2 regions of the Methylobacterium sp. 17Sr1-1 genome follow, and region 2 is predicted to be linked to the other one. Evidence: riboswitches for the same ligand, from Rfam matches in the RefSeq annotation. Region 2 holds a riboswitch; the other holds the start of a gene.
What was found. A riboswitch is a leader RNA that binds a small molecule or an ion and turns the genes downstream of it on or off. The one in region 2 is predicted to bind thiamine pyrophosphate.

Region 1 (7,592 bases), 2.3 Mb from region 2:
GACCATGGCGCGCCCGATCCGGCTCTCGTCCTGACGGCTTGCGTCGTTCGGCCGGCTCACGCTCCGCTCGCGCGCGTGCTATCGTCATCCGACGAGCACGAATCGCCATGACGAGCCTGCGCAAGACCGCCCCTGCCCGCCCGGCCACGATCGCGGCGTCCACCCACGGCTACGCCGCCGCCGCCGTGAGGCTGCGCCGGGCCGCCAACGACAACCGGCCCCGATCCGGACGCCGCGTGCTGACGCTGGTCGCCGGCGCCTGGGTCGCCATGCTGGTCGCGGCGGCTTTGGCGTTGTGGCGGACCGGGGGGTTCTGACCCGCCGGTCTCGATGATAGGGTCCGTTGCGAGGAACAGGACCGGGTTTCCAAACCCTCCGCGTCGTCCCGCTCGTCCTACCCCCCTGCATGGCCCGCACGATCTCGACGCGGTCGCCCTCGGCGAGCGCCGTCGCCGCCCAGTCGCGCTGGCGCACCACCGCGCCGTTGAGCGCGATGGCGAAGCCCTGCGGGCCGGGCAGGTCCAGGTCGGCGGTCTCCTGGCGCCACAGGGCGTCGAGGGTGGCGGCCTCGCTGTCGCGGGATTCGCCGTTGACGAAGAGCTTCATGCGGTCTCGCTTCGAAGGGAGGGAGGCGGGGCGAACCGGGACAGGCCGAAGGGGGCGGCCACCGGCAGCGTCTCGCCGCGCAGGATCAGGGTGGCGACGGCCTCGGCGGTGACCGGGGCCAGGAGGTAGCCGTTGCGGTGGTGGCCGGCGGCCAGCACCAGGCCGGGCCGGGCCTCGCCGAGAATCGGGGCGTCGTCGTCGGAGGTCGGGCGGAAGCCGCTCCAGATGCCCGCCACCCGCATCTCCTCGACTCCCGGCAGCGCCCGGCGGGCGCCCTCCAGCAGGGCGTAGAGACCGCCGCCGGTGAGGTGCGGGTCGAAGCCGGTCTCCTCCACGGTGGCGCCGACGATGAGCGAGCCATCCCCCTTCGGCGCCATGTGGACCTGCTCGGTCCAGACCACGTGGGAGAGGAGCCCGCTGCGCGGCGTCATCTGCAGCGCCATCGACTGGCCCTTGAGCGGGCGCACCGGGAGGGCGAGGTCGGGCACCAGGCTCCCCTCCCCGGCCCAGGCACCGGAGGCGAGCACGACGGTGCCGGCCCTCAACGAACCGGCGGAGGTCTCGACCCCGGTGACCCGGCCGCCCTCGCGGGCGAATGCGGTGACCGTGGTCTCCTCGACGAGGCGCCCGCCCACGGCTCGGAAGGCTCGGCGCAGGGCGGCCATCACGCGGGCGGGATCGACCTGGTGGTCGTCGGGGCACAAGATGCCGGCAGTGACGGTGGGGCGCAGTCCCGGTTCGCGGGCGCGAATGGCGGAGCCGGACAGCCACTCGACGGACAGACCGTCGCGGCGCTGCAACTCGTGACGGAAGCGCAGCCGTTCGACCTCGTCGCGACCGAGCGCGATCACGAGGGTGCCCTCGCGGCGGTAATCGATGGAGAGGCCCGATTCGGCCTCCAGCTCGTCGCGGAACGGGTGCCAGAGGCGCTGGCTTTCGAGGCAGAGCGGCGACAGGACCTCGCCCCCGGGCTCGTGCTCGGCGGCCGCGGCCAGCATGCCGGTGGCGGCGAGGCTGGCGCCGTCCCCGGCCCGGCCGCGCTCGATCACCGCGACGGAGAGACCCGCGCGCGCCAGGCGCCACGCGACCGACAGGCCGATCAGCCCGGCGCCGATCACCGCGACCTCGGCTCGTTCAGGCAACCGGTCGCTCTCCGGGCTCGGGGCCGGTCCGCCCCGCCGTCCGATCGTCTGCGCGTGCACCCTCGTCTCCACGGTGGCCCGAAGGGAGTGGACTGCGCCCGATTGCCGGTGATGCGCGCGGGTCCCGCGGAACCCTGTCCAATCCCTACGCCGGTATGAGCCGGATCAGGTTCGAAGGATTTCCGCGCTGACCGGGCCTGAAAGGGCGGTCCAGCGGTGTCTCAGCCCCTTGTCGGGGATCTCCCTGGAACATCCGCTATCTGGCGAGGGACGGGCCCGCCGTCAACCGGTCTTCCGCCAGGCCTCCAACCGCGCCTCAGCCGCCCTTGCCCGGACGGTAGATCGCCATCTCCTCGGCGAAGCCGTCGAGGGGGTGGGTGCCGAGCAATTCGGGATCGCCCCACAGGAAGTCGACGAAGGGCTTCGACATCAAGAGCGGCTCGGACAGGACCTTGTTGAGCTTGGCCAGCCGACTGGCCAGGTTCACGTCGCGGCCGATCACCGTGAAATCGAGGCGTGCCCCGGAGCCGACATTGCCGTAGGCCGCCTCGCCGTGATGGAGCGCGATGCCGACCTCGATGCGGGTGGGGAAGCGCCCGGCGCGGTTGGCCTCCTCGACGCGGCGGAGCGCGGCCTGCGCCGCCGAGAGGGCGCCTTGCGCCGCGCCGCCGAGATCGTCGCCGCTCTCGCGGAAGATCGCCAGCAGGCCGTCGCCCATGTACTTCAGCACCTCGCCGCCCTCGCTCTCGATCGGCGGCACCAGGCAGTCGAAATAGGTGTTCAGCAGTTCGACCGAAGCCTCGGGCGGCAGCGCGTCGGTGAGGCGGGTGTAGCCGCGCATGTCGGCGAACAGGATCGCCGAGCGGATCCGCTCGACCTGGCCGCGGCGGATGAAGCCGGCGAGGATCGCCTGATGCGGCCCGTCGCCGACATAGACCCGCAAGACGTGGTCGAGCCGGGCGTTGAGGCCGCGCATCTCCATCACCGCCGACAGGGTCGGTACGATGAAGCGCAGGATCGCCAGGTCGTCGTCGCCGAAGCCCCGCGGGTCGCGGGTCGCGAAGGTGACGCCGTTCTTGGTGCCGTTGGTGAAGAACAGCGGCACGGTGATGTAATGGGTGAAGCCCGCCGCCTTCAGCTCCGGGACGATGCTGAACCGGTCGTCCGGCGTCTCGCGCAGGTCGAGGATCAGCCACTCGCCGGTGGCGTAGACATGGGCGAAGGGGCTGCGGGCGAGCGCCTGCTCGGTGGCCTCGCCGTGCGGAAAGAGGCGGAAGCTGACGCCGTCCTCCCGGGTCCAGAACCGGCCGACGCCGGAATAGTCCGAGTGCAGCGCGTCGATCGCGGTGGTGGCGCGGTCGACCGGCACGCCGAGGTCGTTCAGCCGCTCGGCCATGCCGGCGAGGAGGTCGCCGGATTCCGGCAGTCGCGCCCCCTCGCTGAGCAACCAGTCGCGGAGCGCCACGCAATCGCGAAACAGGCCGATCGGGATGTCGCTCGCCTCCGATCCGTCCGCCGCGGCCGTGGGCGTCGGAACGGAGGTGGGGCGAGGCTGGTCGTACATCGCCCTGACATGGGCTTTGCGCCGCGGGACGGCAAGGCTTGACTCTGGAAAGGCTTGGCTACGAAGACGTGGCGATGAAGGCTTGGCTGCGGAGAACCGGTCAGCCAGGTTGGCATCGGTCCTCGGTCCTGCTAAAGCCGAGTTCGTCGCCGGGCCATGCTCCGGCCGGCCGTAAGCGTCTCACGTCAAGCAACGCGCTCCCTCAGGTGATCTGCACCGGGCGGGTGCGTGCCGCATCGTCCGGGCCGAGAGCCCGTTTCGAAAGACGTGCCATGTCGTCTCCTTCCTCTCCGCGACGCCTGCCGGCCTCCTCCGCGCCACTGGTGACCGCGTTCCTGCTCTCCATCCTGATGACCTGCGTCGTCTCCGGCATCTCGACCCTGCTCGCGCATGGGGTCACGCCGGACCTCCTGTGGCACTGGCCGCGCGCCTGGGGCTTCTCCTGGCTCGTCGCCTTCCCGACGCTGCTGCTCGTGCTGCCGCTGGTTCGGCGCGCGGTGGCGCGGATCGTGGCGCCGCCGCGGTAACGAAAAAGGGCCCGGGAGGCGGATCGCCTGCCGGGCCCTTTCTGGCCGGACTCACAGCCTCAGTTGTCGAGGAAGCTCCGCAGCTTCCTGGACCGGCTCGGATGCTTGAGCTTGCGCAGGGCCTTGGCCTCGATCTGGCGGATGCGCTCGCGGGTCACCGAGAATTGCTGGCCGACCTCCTCGAGGGTGTGGTCGGTGTTCATGCCGATGCCGAAGCGCATGCGCAGCACGCGTTCCTCGCGGGGGTGAGCGAGGCCAGCACCCGGGTGGTGGTCTCGCGCAGGTTCGACTGGATCGCCGCGTCGATCGGCAGGACGACGTTCTTGTCCTCGATGAAGTCGCCGAGGTGGGAATCCTCCTCGTCGCCGATCGGGGTCTCGAGCGAGATCGGCTCCTTGGCGATCTTGAGGACCTTGCGCACCTTCTCGAGCGGCATCGCCAGCTTCTCGGCCAGCTCCTCCGGGGTCGGCTCGCGGCCGATCTCGTGCAGCATCTGGCGCGAGGTCCGGACGATCTTGTTGATCGTCTCGATCATGTGCACCGGGATGCGGATCGTGCGGGCCTGGTCGGCGATCGAGCGGGTGATCGCCTGCCGGATCCACCACGTGGCGTAGGTCGAGAACTTGTAGCCGCGGCGGTACTCGAACTTGTCGACCGCCTTCATCAGGCCGATGTTGCCCTCCTGGATCAGGTCCAGGAACTGCAGGCCGCGGTTGGTGTACTTCTTGGCGATCGAGATCACCAGCCGGAGGTTGGCCTCGATCATCTCCTTCTTGGCCTGGCGGGCTTCGCGCTCGCCCTTCTGGACCATGTGGACGATCTTCCGGTATTCCTGGATCTCCAGGCCGGTCTCGGAGGCGAGCGAGATGATCTGCTCGCGCAGGGTCAGGATGTTCACCGCGCCGCGCTCGGTGAAGTTCTTCCAGCCCTTGCCGCCGAGCTTGGCCACCCGCTCGACCCAGTGCGGGTCGAGCTCGTAGCCCTGGTAGTGGCGCAGGAACTCGTCGCGGGCGACGCCGTGATTCTCGGCGAGCCGCATCAGGCGGCCCTCGTGCGAGATCAGCCGCTTGTTGATGTCGTAGAGCTGCTCGACCAGCGCCTCGATGCGGTTGGCGTTCAGCGACAGCGACTTCACGTCGGCGACGACGGTGTTCTTCAGCTCGGAGTAGCGCTGGCCCTGGGACTCGGAGGCCGCGGCGCCCTTGAGCCGGGTCTCGGCCTGCTCGGCCTGGACCTTGCGCAGCTTGCGGTAGTTCTCCGCGATCGCGTCGAAGGTCTCGAGCACGCGCGGCTTCAGCTCGGCTTCCATCGCCGAGAGCGACACGTTGTTCTCGAGGTCGTCCTCGTCGCCCTCGCCTTCCGGCGGGGTCTCGCCCTCGGCCTCCTCGTCGCCCTCCCCCTCGACCTCGCCCTCGGCGGGGCCGGCGCGGCCGTCGGGGCCGGCATAGGTGGCCTCCAAGTCGATGATGTCGCGCAGGAGCACCCGGCCGTCGACGAGCTCGTCGCGCCAGATGATGATGGCCTGGAAGGTCAGCGGGCTCTCGCACAGGCCGGCGATCATCGCCTCGCGCCCGGCCTCGATCCGCTTGGCGATCGCGATCTCGCCCTCGCGGGAGAGAAGCTCGACCGAGCCCATCTCGCGCAGGTACATCCGGACCGGATCGTCGGTGCGGTCCGTCGGCTCCTTCGTGGTCTCGGCCCGGAGCGCGACGGGACGCGCGGCGGCGACCTCGGCCACCTCGCCGCCCTCGCTCGCCTCTTCCTCCTCGGCGGCTTCCTGGGGCGCGTTCTCGCCCTGCTGCTCGTCGGCCTCCTCGGCCTCGACCACGTTGACGCCGAGCTCGGACAGCTGCCCCAGCACGTCCTCGATCTGCTCGGAGGTGAATTCCTCCTGCGGCAGCACCTCGTTCAACTCGTCGTAGGTGACGTAGCCGCGCTTCTTGGCGAGCTTGATCATCCGCTTGACGGAGGCATCCGTCAGGTCGAGGAGCGGGCCGTCGGTCTGCTGCTCGGGGGCCGCCTCGGTCTCGTCTCGTTCCGTTGCCTTCGTCGCCATGCTCAGCCTATGCTTCCCGGTGTCGGCAGTGCCCGGGCGGGGGAGGCTCCCGCCGTGCCGGCACCGTGATGTCTCGTCGGACGGCGCACGAGCCGCCCCAGGAACTCACGCAAATGTGCAAGCCATTCGATCGACTTGCCGTTAACTAGTCCGGACGAAAGCCGCAAGCCGCACCTCGCCCAAGTTGGGTTCGGCGTCAGGGCGATTCCGTCTCTTCGGTCGCCTCGGCCTCGGCTTCGGCGCCCGCCACTACGGAGAGGCGGGTCTTCACGTCGCGCAGCCAGGCGAAGTTGGCCTCCGTCTCCTCGTCCGCCAGGGCGCGTTCGGCGGCCCGGAGTTCGCTATGTAGCGTTCCGGCCTTGCGGTGCAAGATCACGGCCTGTCGGAGCGCGTCCTCCAGCCGCACGGGATCGGCGTGCGGATCGAGCACCCAGCGGTCACCGGGGCGCACCAAGCCGGCGATCCGACCCGCCGCCGCCGCGAGCCCGGCCCGCTCCAGCCGCGCGTCGAGGAACGCGGCGTCGCCCGCCCCGCCCTCCGCCGCGAGATCGAGCAGCGCGCCGCGCAGCGCGCGGGCATCCGCTCCCTCGAACTCGACCTCGGCCAGCTCCTCGGCCTCGCGGGCCAGCAGCTCCGGATGGACCAGGAGGGCCGCGACGATCAGGGCCTCGCGCGAGGACGAGCCGCCGGAGAACAGCGACGAGCGGGCGAGCAACGGACTCGCCCGGGCGGTGAGCCGTGGCGAGACCGGCGCCTGGGGCTGCCCGCGCCCGCGCGGCACGAAGGGCGCACGCTCCCGGTACGCCCGATCCGCGCCGCCCTCTCGGCGGGCGCCGCCGTTGGGGCTCAAGGACCGTAAGCGCGCCTCGATCTCGTCGCGGTAGTAGCGCTTCAGGGTCTCGTCGCGGATGCCGTTGACGATCTCGCGCAGGCGCTGGGCGAGGCCGGCCCGGCGCTCCGGCGTGTCGACCGGGCTCATCTCGGTCTCGCGCGACCACAGGACGTCGACCAGCGGCCGGGCGCCGTCGAGCACCCGGTCGATGGCGCCCGGGCCGCCGGTGCGCAGCAGGTCGTCCGGGTCCTGGCCCTCCGGCATCAGGGCGAAGCGCAGGGACTTTCCGGGCTGGAGCGCCGGCAGCGCCACGTCGAGGGCGCGGTAGGCGGCGCGCCGGCCGGCGCCGTCGCCGTCGAAGCACAGGATCGGCTCGTCGGCCATGCGCCAGAGCAGGGCGAGCTGGTCTTCCGTCAGCGCCGTGCCGAGGGAGGCCACCACCTCCGGGTGCCCGGCGAGCGTCATCGCGATGGCGTCGACATAGCCCTCGACCGCGATCACCCGGCCGGTGTCGTGGGCGCTCTTCCGGGCGGCGTGGTGATTGTAGAGCATCCGCCCCTTGTGGAAGAGCGGCGTCTCGGAGGAGTTGAGGTATTTGGGCTTGGCATCCGGGCTCATGCCGCGGCCGCCGAAGGCCACCACACGGCCGCGCACGTCGCGGATCGGGAAGATCACGCGGTCGCGGAACCGGTCGAACGGCACCTTGATGTCGTCGCCGGTGGTCAGCAGGTTCAGTTCCACCATCAGCTCGGCCGGCACGTCGCGGGCCGCGAGGTAGTCGCGGAGCGCGTAGCGCTCGGGCGGGGCGTAGCCGAGGCGGAAGGTGCGGCCCACCTCGCCGTCGAGGCCGCGGCCGGCGAGGTAG
Region 2 (7,592 bases):
CTCACCGTGCGCCCGCCGGTCTCGCCGCGGTTGGCGAGAAGCGAGCCGTCGGCGGCCAGGATCGCGATGTTGGGCGGGCGCTTGGGCACCGCGAGCTGATCGATCGGCGGCAGCTGCGAGGCGTGATAGGCGACGATGCCGGCGACCGCCACCAGGCCCCACAGGCCGAGGATCATGGTGCCGTAGACTAGGGTGCCGAGGAACGAGCGCCGGCGCCGCCGCGGCGCGGGCGCCGCGCGGCTGGCCCGCTTCGGGGCGGCCTTCCCGGATCCCCTGGATGTCCCCTTCGCCACGCCGCCTCCCGCCCGGTCGCCGCGCGAGAGGCGCAGGTCGAGGGCCGCCGGGTCGGCGGGCCCGTCCGCTTCGAATCGCGGCTCGACCCGACCCTTGCGCTCGCGTCCCTTCGCCATCCCGCCGCGTTCCCCTTCACGCCCCGGACAATCCCAGCCCACGCAGGGCGTCGCCGGCCTGCGCGGGGCGTCGCCGGCCCACGCGGGGGTACTCAAGAGACGCTAAATGAGGCGGGTTTAAGGGCCGTTAACCGAAATTTTGTCGAACGATCGTCGTGACTTAGCGCTGTGGCCGCGGGGCTGCGGCAAGCCGTGCCGGAACGGCGCGTTCCCGGTCGCGTTGCGGTCGCTCTAACAAGGAGCCGACATGCTGCACCTTCTGGTGGCCGACGGGAACGACCGGGCCGGCCGCGAGACGCATCTCACGGTCTGCGACAAGACCTCGGCCGAGACCTATGCGGGTATCCTGCGCGCGCTCGCCCCGGAGGCGCGCTGCCATCTCGTCGCCCCGGCCGATGCCGATGCGGTGCTGCCCCGTGCCCTCTCCGAGTGCGACGCCCTGGTGCTCACCGGCTCGACCCTGCACGTCGAGGAGGGTGGTCCCGCGGTGACGCGGCAATGCGACCTGGTGAAGGCGGCGCTGGAGGCCGGCCTCCCGGTCTTCGGCTCGTGCTGGGGCGTGCAGGTGGCCGCGACGATCGCCGGGGGCCGCGCCGGCCGCAACCCGCGCGGTCCGGAATACGGGCTCGCCCGCTTCATCGGCCGGACGCGAGCCGGCGAGGGGCACCCGCTGCTCGCCGGCCGGCCGGCGGCCTGGGACGCGCCGGCGATCCACGACGACGCCGTCATTGACCCGCCGCCGGGCAGCTGCGTGCTCGCCGGCAACGATCGCCTCGACGTCCAGGCGATCGAGATCCGCCTCGGCGAGGGGGTGTTCTGGGGCACGCAGTACCATCCCGAGCTCGACCTCGACGAGGTCGCGGCGATGCTGCGGCTCTCCGCGCAAGGCGTGGTCGAGGCGGGCCTGTGCCGGGACGAGGCGGCGCTCCACGCCTACGCCGATGCCTTGCGCGCCCTGCACGAGGACCCGGAGGGACGCCCCGACCTCGCCTGGCGCCTCGGCGTCGCCGCCGAGGTGCTGGTGCCGGAGCGCCGCCGGCGCGAGATCCAGAATTTCCTCGATCATCTGGTGCGGCCGGCGGTGCAGGGGCGGCGCTGATCTGGAGCGCTTCACGATCGCGTCCCCATCGCGAAGCGCTCTACGCCTCTGTTCAGCCACATTTTCTTCGACGAACCGGTATCCCCTTCGTCGGACAATGCTCTGGCGTCAGGGCTCTGGCGTCAGGTCGTGCGGGCGGCGGCGAGGTGCGGGGCCGGGCCGGGCCGCTCCTCGCCGACGAGGTGGAAGGCGGCCGGGCGGCGGAACAGGAACCGGGCCGGGGTGTGGCGCACCAGCCGCTCGATCCCGAGCGGCACCGCCACCGCGGTCGCGGTGACGAGGAGCGAGGCGAGGCCGACATCCTCGATGATCCCGCTCTTCACGAGCGCCGTGCGCAGGGCCGCCATCGGCAGGAAGAAGGCGAGGTAGATCACGATCGAGCGCTCGCCGCAGGCCCGGAGCATCGCCGTGACCGGGCCGCCGGCCCGGGTCAGCAGGGCGGCCGTCGCTACGATGGCGAGCGCCCCGGCGGCGCCGAGCATCAGGCTCACCCCCGGCAGGCTCGCCAGGTTCGGGCGCGAGGGGAGGCCGGTCGGCGTGAAGACCAGGGCGCCCTCGACCAACGCCCAGCCGGCGAGGGCGGCGAGGGCCAGGCCGGACCGCGCCCGCACCCAATCGGCCAACCCGAAGATGCGGGCCGCGAAGAGATAGCCGGCGACGAAGTAGACGAAGCGTTCGCAGAACTCGTCGATCAGGGTCGACCCGGTATGGATCGGGGCGAGCTGCAGCAGCGCGGCGCCGATCAGCAGCACCGGGCCGGGCACCCGGCGCAGCAGCTTCACGGCGACCGAGAACACCGCCAGCAGGTAGATGAACCACAGGGTCGAGTACGGCTCGATCAGGCCGTGGGCGAGATGGGCGAGGAAGGCGCCCGGGCCTGCGCCGTCGGTGATCTGGCCGTACTTCACCGCCGACTGGAGCACCATCCACAGCAGGTAGAAATACGTGAAGTGGACGATGCGGCGGTCGGCGAAGAGGCGCCAGTCGCGGTCGACCACGCGGCCGAGGAACAGGCCGGACAGGAGGAAGAAGTCGGGGATCCGGAACGGTTTGGCGAACTCGACGACGTGGTGCATGAAGCCCTCGGCCCCCATCGCCTCGCCGGTCCCGAGGGTGGAGTGCATCATCACCACCAGGATGATGCAGATACCCTTGGCGGCGTCGACCCAGGCGAGGCGCCCGGCCTCCGGCGCGGCGCGCGGACGCACCGGATCGTCCGGCCGGACCGAGAGGGCGGGTTCGGTGCTGGGGCGGGCGGACATCGGCGTCTCCACGAGGACGGCCCGACGCTCGCAGGGAGACGTAAAGATCGGCGCACGGTCGGCGGGTCGAATTGTTCAGGGAGTCGCAACCGCGAGTTTACCATCCCACTGGGATGCGACAGCGCCGAGACAAGCAAGGTGTGTGCTGCCGGAGGGGTGTCGCGGTCCGAGCCGGACTGACTCCGCCGTTCCTCGTGCCCAACCCCCTTTCCCGGACGACTGAAACGAAGTGGAAGGAGATCCGGGATCCAGCCGTAAGACTCGCCGCGAAGCGGCTCTGCATGCTGCACCGTCGCAGACAAGCGGTCGCTTCGCGATTTCTTGTGCTGGATCCCGGATCTCCTTCCGCTATCGCTTCAGTCGTCCGGGAAAGGGGTGGGGATCACGATAGCTCCGGCAGCATGACCGTCCGCCGTTGTCCTATGCCGTGGCCATTTCGACCGCAGGTTCTGCTTGCTCTACCGGTAGCTCCGCTTCGCGTCCCGCCGCGTCCGGGTCATGCGCGTCGCGGTGTGGAAGTCGTCCGGCTTGGTGCGGACCCAGTCGAGGAAGCGGGCGATCTCCGGTTCGGCGCGCAGGCTCGCGACGTCGCTGAGGCGGCGCGCCAGTTCGGCCTCGCTGTGGCGGGCATGGATCGCCGAGTGGCAGATCTGGTGCAGCTGCACCGTCGCGCCATGGGTGCCGCCCTTCAGCTTCGGCGTCAGGTGATGCTTGCTCTGGCGGGCGTCGCGCGGGATCGGCCGCTCGCAGAGCGGGCAGATCACCGGTTCGCGTATGGCTGGGCCGTGGGTGGAAGGATCGTCGTCGCGCCAGCGCCGGTCACGGCGTCCCAAGGCAAGCTCCCGAAAGGTGGTGGAGGGCCTTCGGTATCTGGGTCGTGGCGTCCGGGCGTTTCAAGGCCGTGGCCGGGATGCCGCAGCGCTCCTCTCATGGCCCGTGATTGACAAACCCCGCCCCCCACCCGACAGTCCCCCCGTTACCGAGGGGAGCCCCGCCATCTGGGGCTGAGATTGGACGAGCGTGCGTCCTGACCCTTGAACCTGATCCGGTTCGTACCGGCGGAGGGACGGGAACCTGCCATGATCGACGTGACCCGTGCGTCCTCGCGCCCGCAAGGCCGGATCGTCTCCCCGGGAGAGATCCATGAACGCACCCATCCTCGCCAAGGGACCCATCCCTGAGACGGGATCGCCGACGCGCGTCACCACCGGGCCGGTCACCGGCTCGGTCAAGGCCTATGCCTCGCCGAGGGACCGCCCCGATCTCCGCGTGCCCTACCGCGCCATCGCGCTCTCCGATCCGGGCGAGGCCCCGGTGCGGGTCTACGACCCGTCCGGTCCCTATACCGAGACGGGTGCGCGCATCGACCTCGCGGCCGGGCTGCCCGAGATCCGCAAGCCCTGGATCGAAGGCCGCGGCTACGCGGCGGTCGCGCCCCGGGCGGTGCGCCCGGAGGACAACGGATTCGCGAGCGAGGACAGGCTGGTGGCGCCGTGCCCGGCCGCCCGCACCATCCGCCGGGGCGCCCCGGGCGAGCGCGTCACGCAATATGAGTTCGCCCGCGCCGGGATCGTCACCGAGGAGATGATCTACATAGCCCACCGGGAGAACCTGTGCCGCGAGGCGATGCTGGCGGGCGCCGAGGGGAGGCTCGCCGACGGCGAGAGCTTCGGGGCGAGCATCCCGCCCTTCATCACCCCCGACTTCGTGCGCGACGAGGTGGCGCGCGGGCGGGCGATCATCCCGGCCAACATCAACCACACCGAGCTCGAGCCGATGGCGATCGGCCGCAACTTCCTCGTCAAGGTCAACGCCAATATCGGCAACTCGGCCGTGACCTCCTCGGTGGCGGACGAGGTCGAGAAGATGGTCTGGGCGATCCGCTGGGGCGCCGACACGGTGATGGACCTCTCGACCGGCCGCAACATCCACAACATCCGCGGCTGGATCCTGCGCAACGCTCCCGTCCCGATCGGGACGGTGCCGATCTACCAGGCGCTGGAGAAGGTCGGCGGCGATCCGCTCAAGCTCGACTGGGAGGTGTTCAAGGACACCCTGATCGAGCAGGCCGAGCAGGGGGTGGATTACTTCACCATCCATGCCGGCCTGCGCCTCGCGCACGTGCCGCTGACGGCGCGCCGCGTCACCGGCATCGTCTCGCGCGGCGGCTCGATCATGGCGCGCTGGTGCCTCGCCGGGCACCGGGAATCGTTCCTCTACGAGCGCTTCGAGGAGATCTGCGACATCTGCCGGGTCTACGACGTGTCGTTCTCCCTCGGCGACGGCCTGCGCCCGGGCTCGATCGCCGACGCCAACGACGCGGCGCAGTTCGCCGAGCTGGAGACCTTGGGCGAACTCACCAAGGTCGCCCATGCCAAGGGCTGCCAGGTGATGATCGAGGGCCCCGGCCACGTGCCGATGCACAAGATCAAGGTCAACATGGAGAAGCAGCTGGCCGAGTGCGGCGAGGCGCCGTTCTATACGCTGGGCCCGCTCACCACCGACGTGGCGCCGGGCTACGACCACATCACCTCCGGCATCGGCGCGGCGATGATCGGCTGGTTCGGCACCGCGATGCTCTGCTACGTCACCCCGAAGGAGCATCTCGGCCTGCCGAACCGCGACGACGTGAAGACCGGCGTCATCACCTACCGGATCGCCGCTCACGCCGCCGACCTCGCCAAGGGTCATCCGGCGGCGCGACTGCGCGACGACGCCCTGTCGCGGGCCCGGTTCGACTTCCGCTGGGAGGACCAGTTCAACCTCTCCCTCGATCCGGACACCGCGCGCGCCTATCACGACGAGACCCTGCCGAAGGACGCCCACAAGGTCGCGCATTTCTGCTCGATGTGCGGCCCGAAGTTCTGCTCGATGAAGATCACCCAGGACCTGCGCGCCGAGGTGCTGGCGATGGAGGCGGCGGGCGCCGTGGTCAATGAGGCCACACCCTTGAACGAAGCGGCCCGGGCGGCCGGCATGGCCCAAAAATCGGCGGAATTCTTAGGCGCTGGCGGGAGGCTCTACGTCGAGCCCGGCGAGTAGGACCCCATTTCATGCCGATGCAGGCCCAAGCAGCCCCGCCGGGGCCTGCCCCGACACTCGCGACGGGACGTTCGCGTCCCGGCTCGATCGTGCGCCGCCTCGTCGTGTTCGCCCTCGGCCTGGCGGTGCCGATCCTGATCTTCGGCGGCGTGGTGCTGTGGCAGTTCGCCGGCGCCGCCCGCGAGCGCCTGGAGGCCGACGCCCTCGGCCGCGCCCGGATGGAGGCGGCGGCGGTCGACCGCGAGGTCGCGAGCCTGATCGCGACCCTCGAGGCCCTGAGCCTGTCGAACGCGCTCCAGCGCGGCGACGTCACGGCGTTCCGCGAGCAGATGCAGGAGCTCCATCGCCGCAGCGGCCTGTCGGCGACCCTGCGCGATCCCGACGGGCGGCGCCTGATCGATCTGGGCGCCGAGCCGATGGCGGAACGCCTCGATGCGGCGGATGCGAGCGCGCTGAACGGCCGCCCGGCGGTCTCGGGCGTGGCCGAGGGGCGCTTCCGGGTGACGGTGCCGGTGGTGCGCCGGGGCGGCGACGCGGTGCTCTACCTCCTGTCCTTCTCCCTGCCGACCTCGCGGATCCGCGACGTGCTCGCCTCCGGCGGCGTGCCGAAGGCTTGGGTGCTGACGGTGATCGACCGCGACCAGCGGGTGCTGACCCGCACCCGGGCGCCGGAGCGCTTCACCGGGACGCCGGCCCCCGACGAGCTGCGCGCGGCCACCGGGGCGGAGGGCAGCTGGCGCGGCGCCTCGCTCGAGGGCGACCCGTTCTTCATCGCCTATGCGCGGGCCGGCGTGCCGGACTGGCGCGTCGCCGTGGGCGTGCCGGAGGAGGCGCTGGCGGCGCCCGTGCGGGCCTCGCTCGTCTGGTTCGCCGGCCTCGGCGGGATGCTGGCGGCCATCGCGGCGCTCCTGGCCTTCGCCTTCGCCCGCGGCATCGCGGCGCCGCTCCAGGCCCTGCGCGACCAGGCGGTGGCGCTGGGCCTCGGCCGCGCGACGCCCGTCCTGGCGGGCGTGCCGGCGGAGGTCGCCGCGGTGAGCGCCGAGATCGCGGGCGCCGCCCAGCGCCAGCGCGAGCGGGCGGCCGAGCGGGCGCGGGCCGCCGCGGCCCTGCGGGCCGAGACCCAGCGCCTGGAGGTGCTCAACCGCCTCGGTACCGCCCTGTCGAGCGAGCTCGACCGCCAGCGCCTCGGCGACGCGGTGGTGGAGGCCGCGACCCACCTGACGGGGGCGGCGTACGGCGCCCTGTTCGAGCGGGTGCCGGAGGGCCCCGAGGGCCCCGAGCACTGGCAGCTCCTCAGCCTCACCGGGGCGCCGCGGGAGGCCTTCACCCGGTTCGGCCTGCCGCGGGCGACCACCCTGTTCAGCGAGACCTTCGCGGCCGGCGGGGTGGTGCTCAGCGAGGACGTGACGACGGATCCGCGCTACGGCAGCCATGGCGGCATGCCGAAGGGCCACCTGCCGGTGCGCAGCTACCTCGCGGTGCCGGTGGTCTCCGGCACCGGCGCCACCCTCGGCGCGCTGCTGTTCGGCCACCCCGAATCGCACCGCTTCGGCGCCCGTGAGGCGGCGCTCGTCGAGGGCCTGGCCGGCCAGGCGGCGGTGGCGATGGACAATGCCCGCCTGTTCGCCTCGGTGCGGCGCGAGCAGGACCGGTTCGAGGCCGCCGTCCAGGCGGTGCGCGGCGTGCTCTGGACCAACGACGCCGCCGGCCGGATGAGCGGCGACCAGCCGGCCTGGGCCGCGCTCACTGGCCAGACGCCGGAGCAATATGCCGGCTACG

Region 1: another riboswitch for thiamine pyrophosphate. It lies ahead of thiO (glycine oxidase ThiO); the one in region 2 lies ahead of thiC (phosphomethylpyrimidine synthase ThiC).

What each region holds. Positions count from the first base shown of each region.
Region 1 is NZ_CP029552.1:723,989-731,580, reverse strand. It holds gene DK412_RS03350 (hypothetical protein) at 1-34, shown strand, start outside; gene DK412_RS29940 (hypothetical protein) at 108-317, shown strand; partial or broken gene thiS (sulfur carrier protein ThiS) at 397-606, opposite strand; gene thiO (glycine oxidase ThiO) at 603-1,808, opposite strand; TPP riboswitch at 1,873-2,003, opposite strand; gene DK412_RS03335 (adenylate/guanylate cyclase domain-containing protein) at 2,065-3,312, opposite strand; gene DK412_RS03330 (DUF2798 domain-containing protein) at 3,585-3,839, shown strand; partial or broken gene rpoD (RNA polymerase sigma factor RpoD) at 3,899-5,895, opposite strand; gene dnaG (DNA primase) at 6,092-7,592, opposite strand, start outside.
Region 2 is NZ_CP029552.1:3,044,982-3,052,573, reverse strand. It holds gene DK412_RS13735 (PBP1A family penicillin-binding protein) at 1-410, opposite strand, end outside; gene DK412_RS13730 (type 1 glutamine amidotransferase) at 658-1,509, shown strand; gene DK412_RS13725 (acyltransferase family protein) at 1,632-2,771, opposite strand; gene DK412_RS13720 (restriction endonuclease) at 3,230-3,604, opposite strand; TPP riboswitch at 3,744-3,855, shown strand; gene thiC (phosphomethylpyrimidine synthase ThiC) at 3,915-5,813, shown strand; gene DK412_RS31395 (ATP-binding protein) at 5,825-7,592, shown strand, end outside.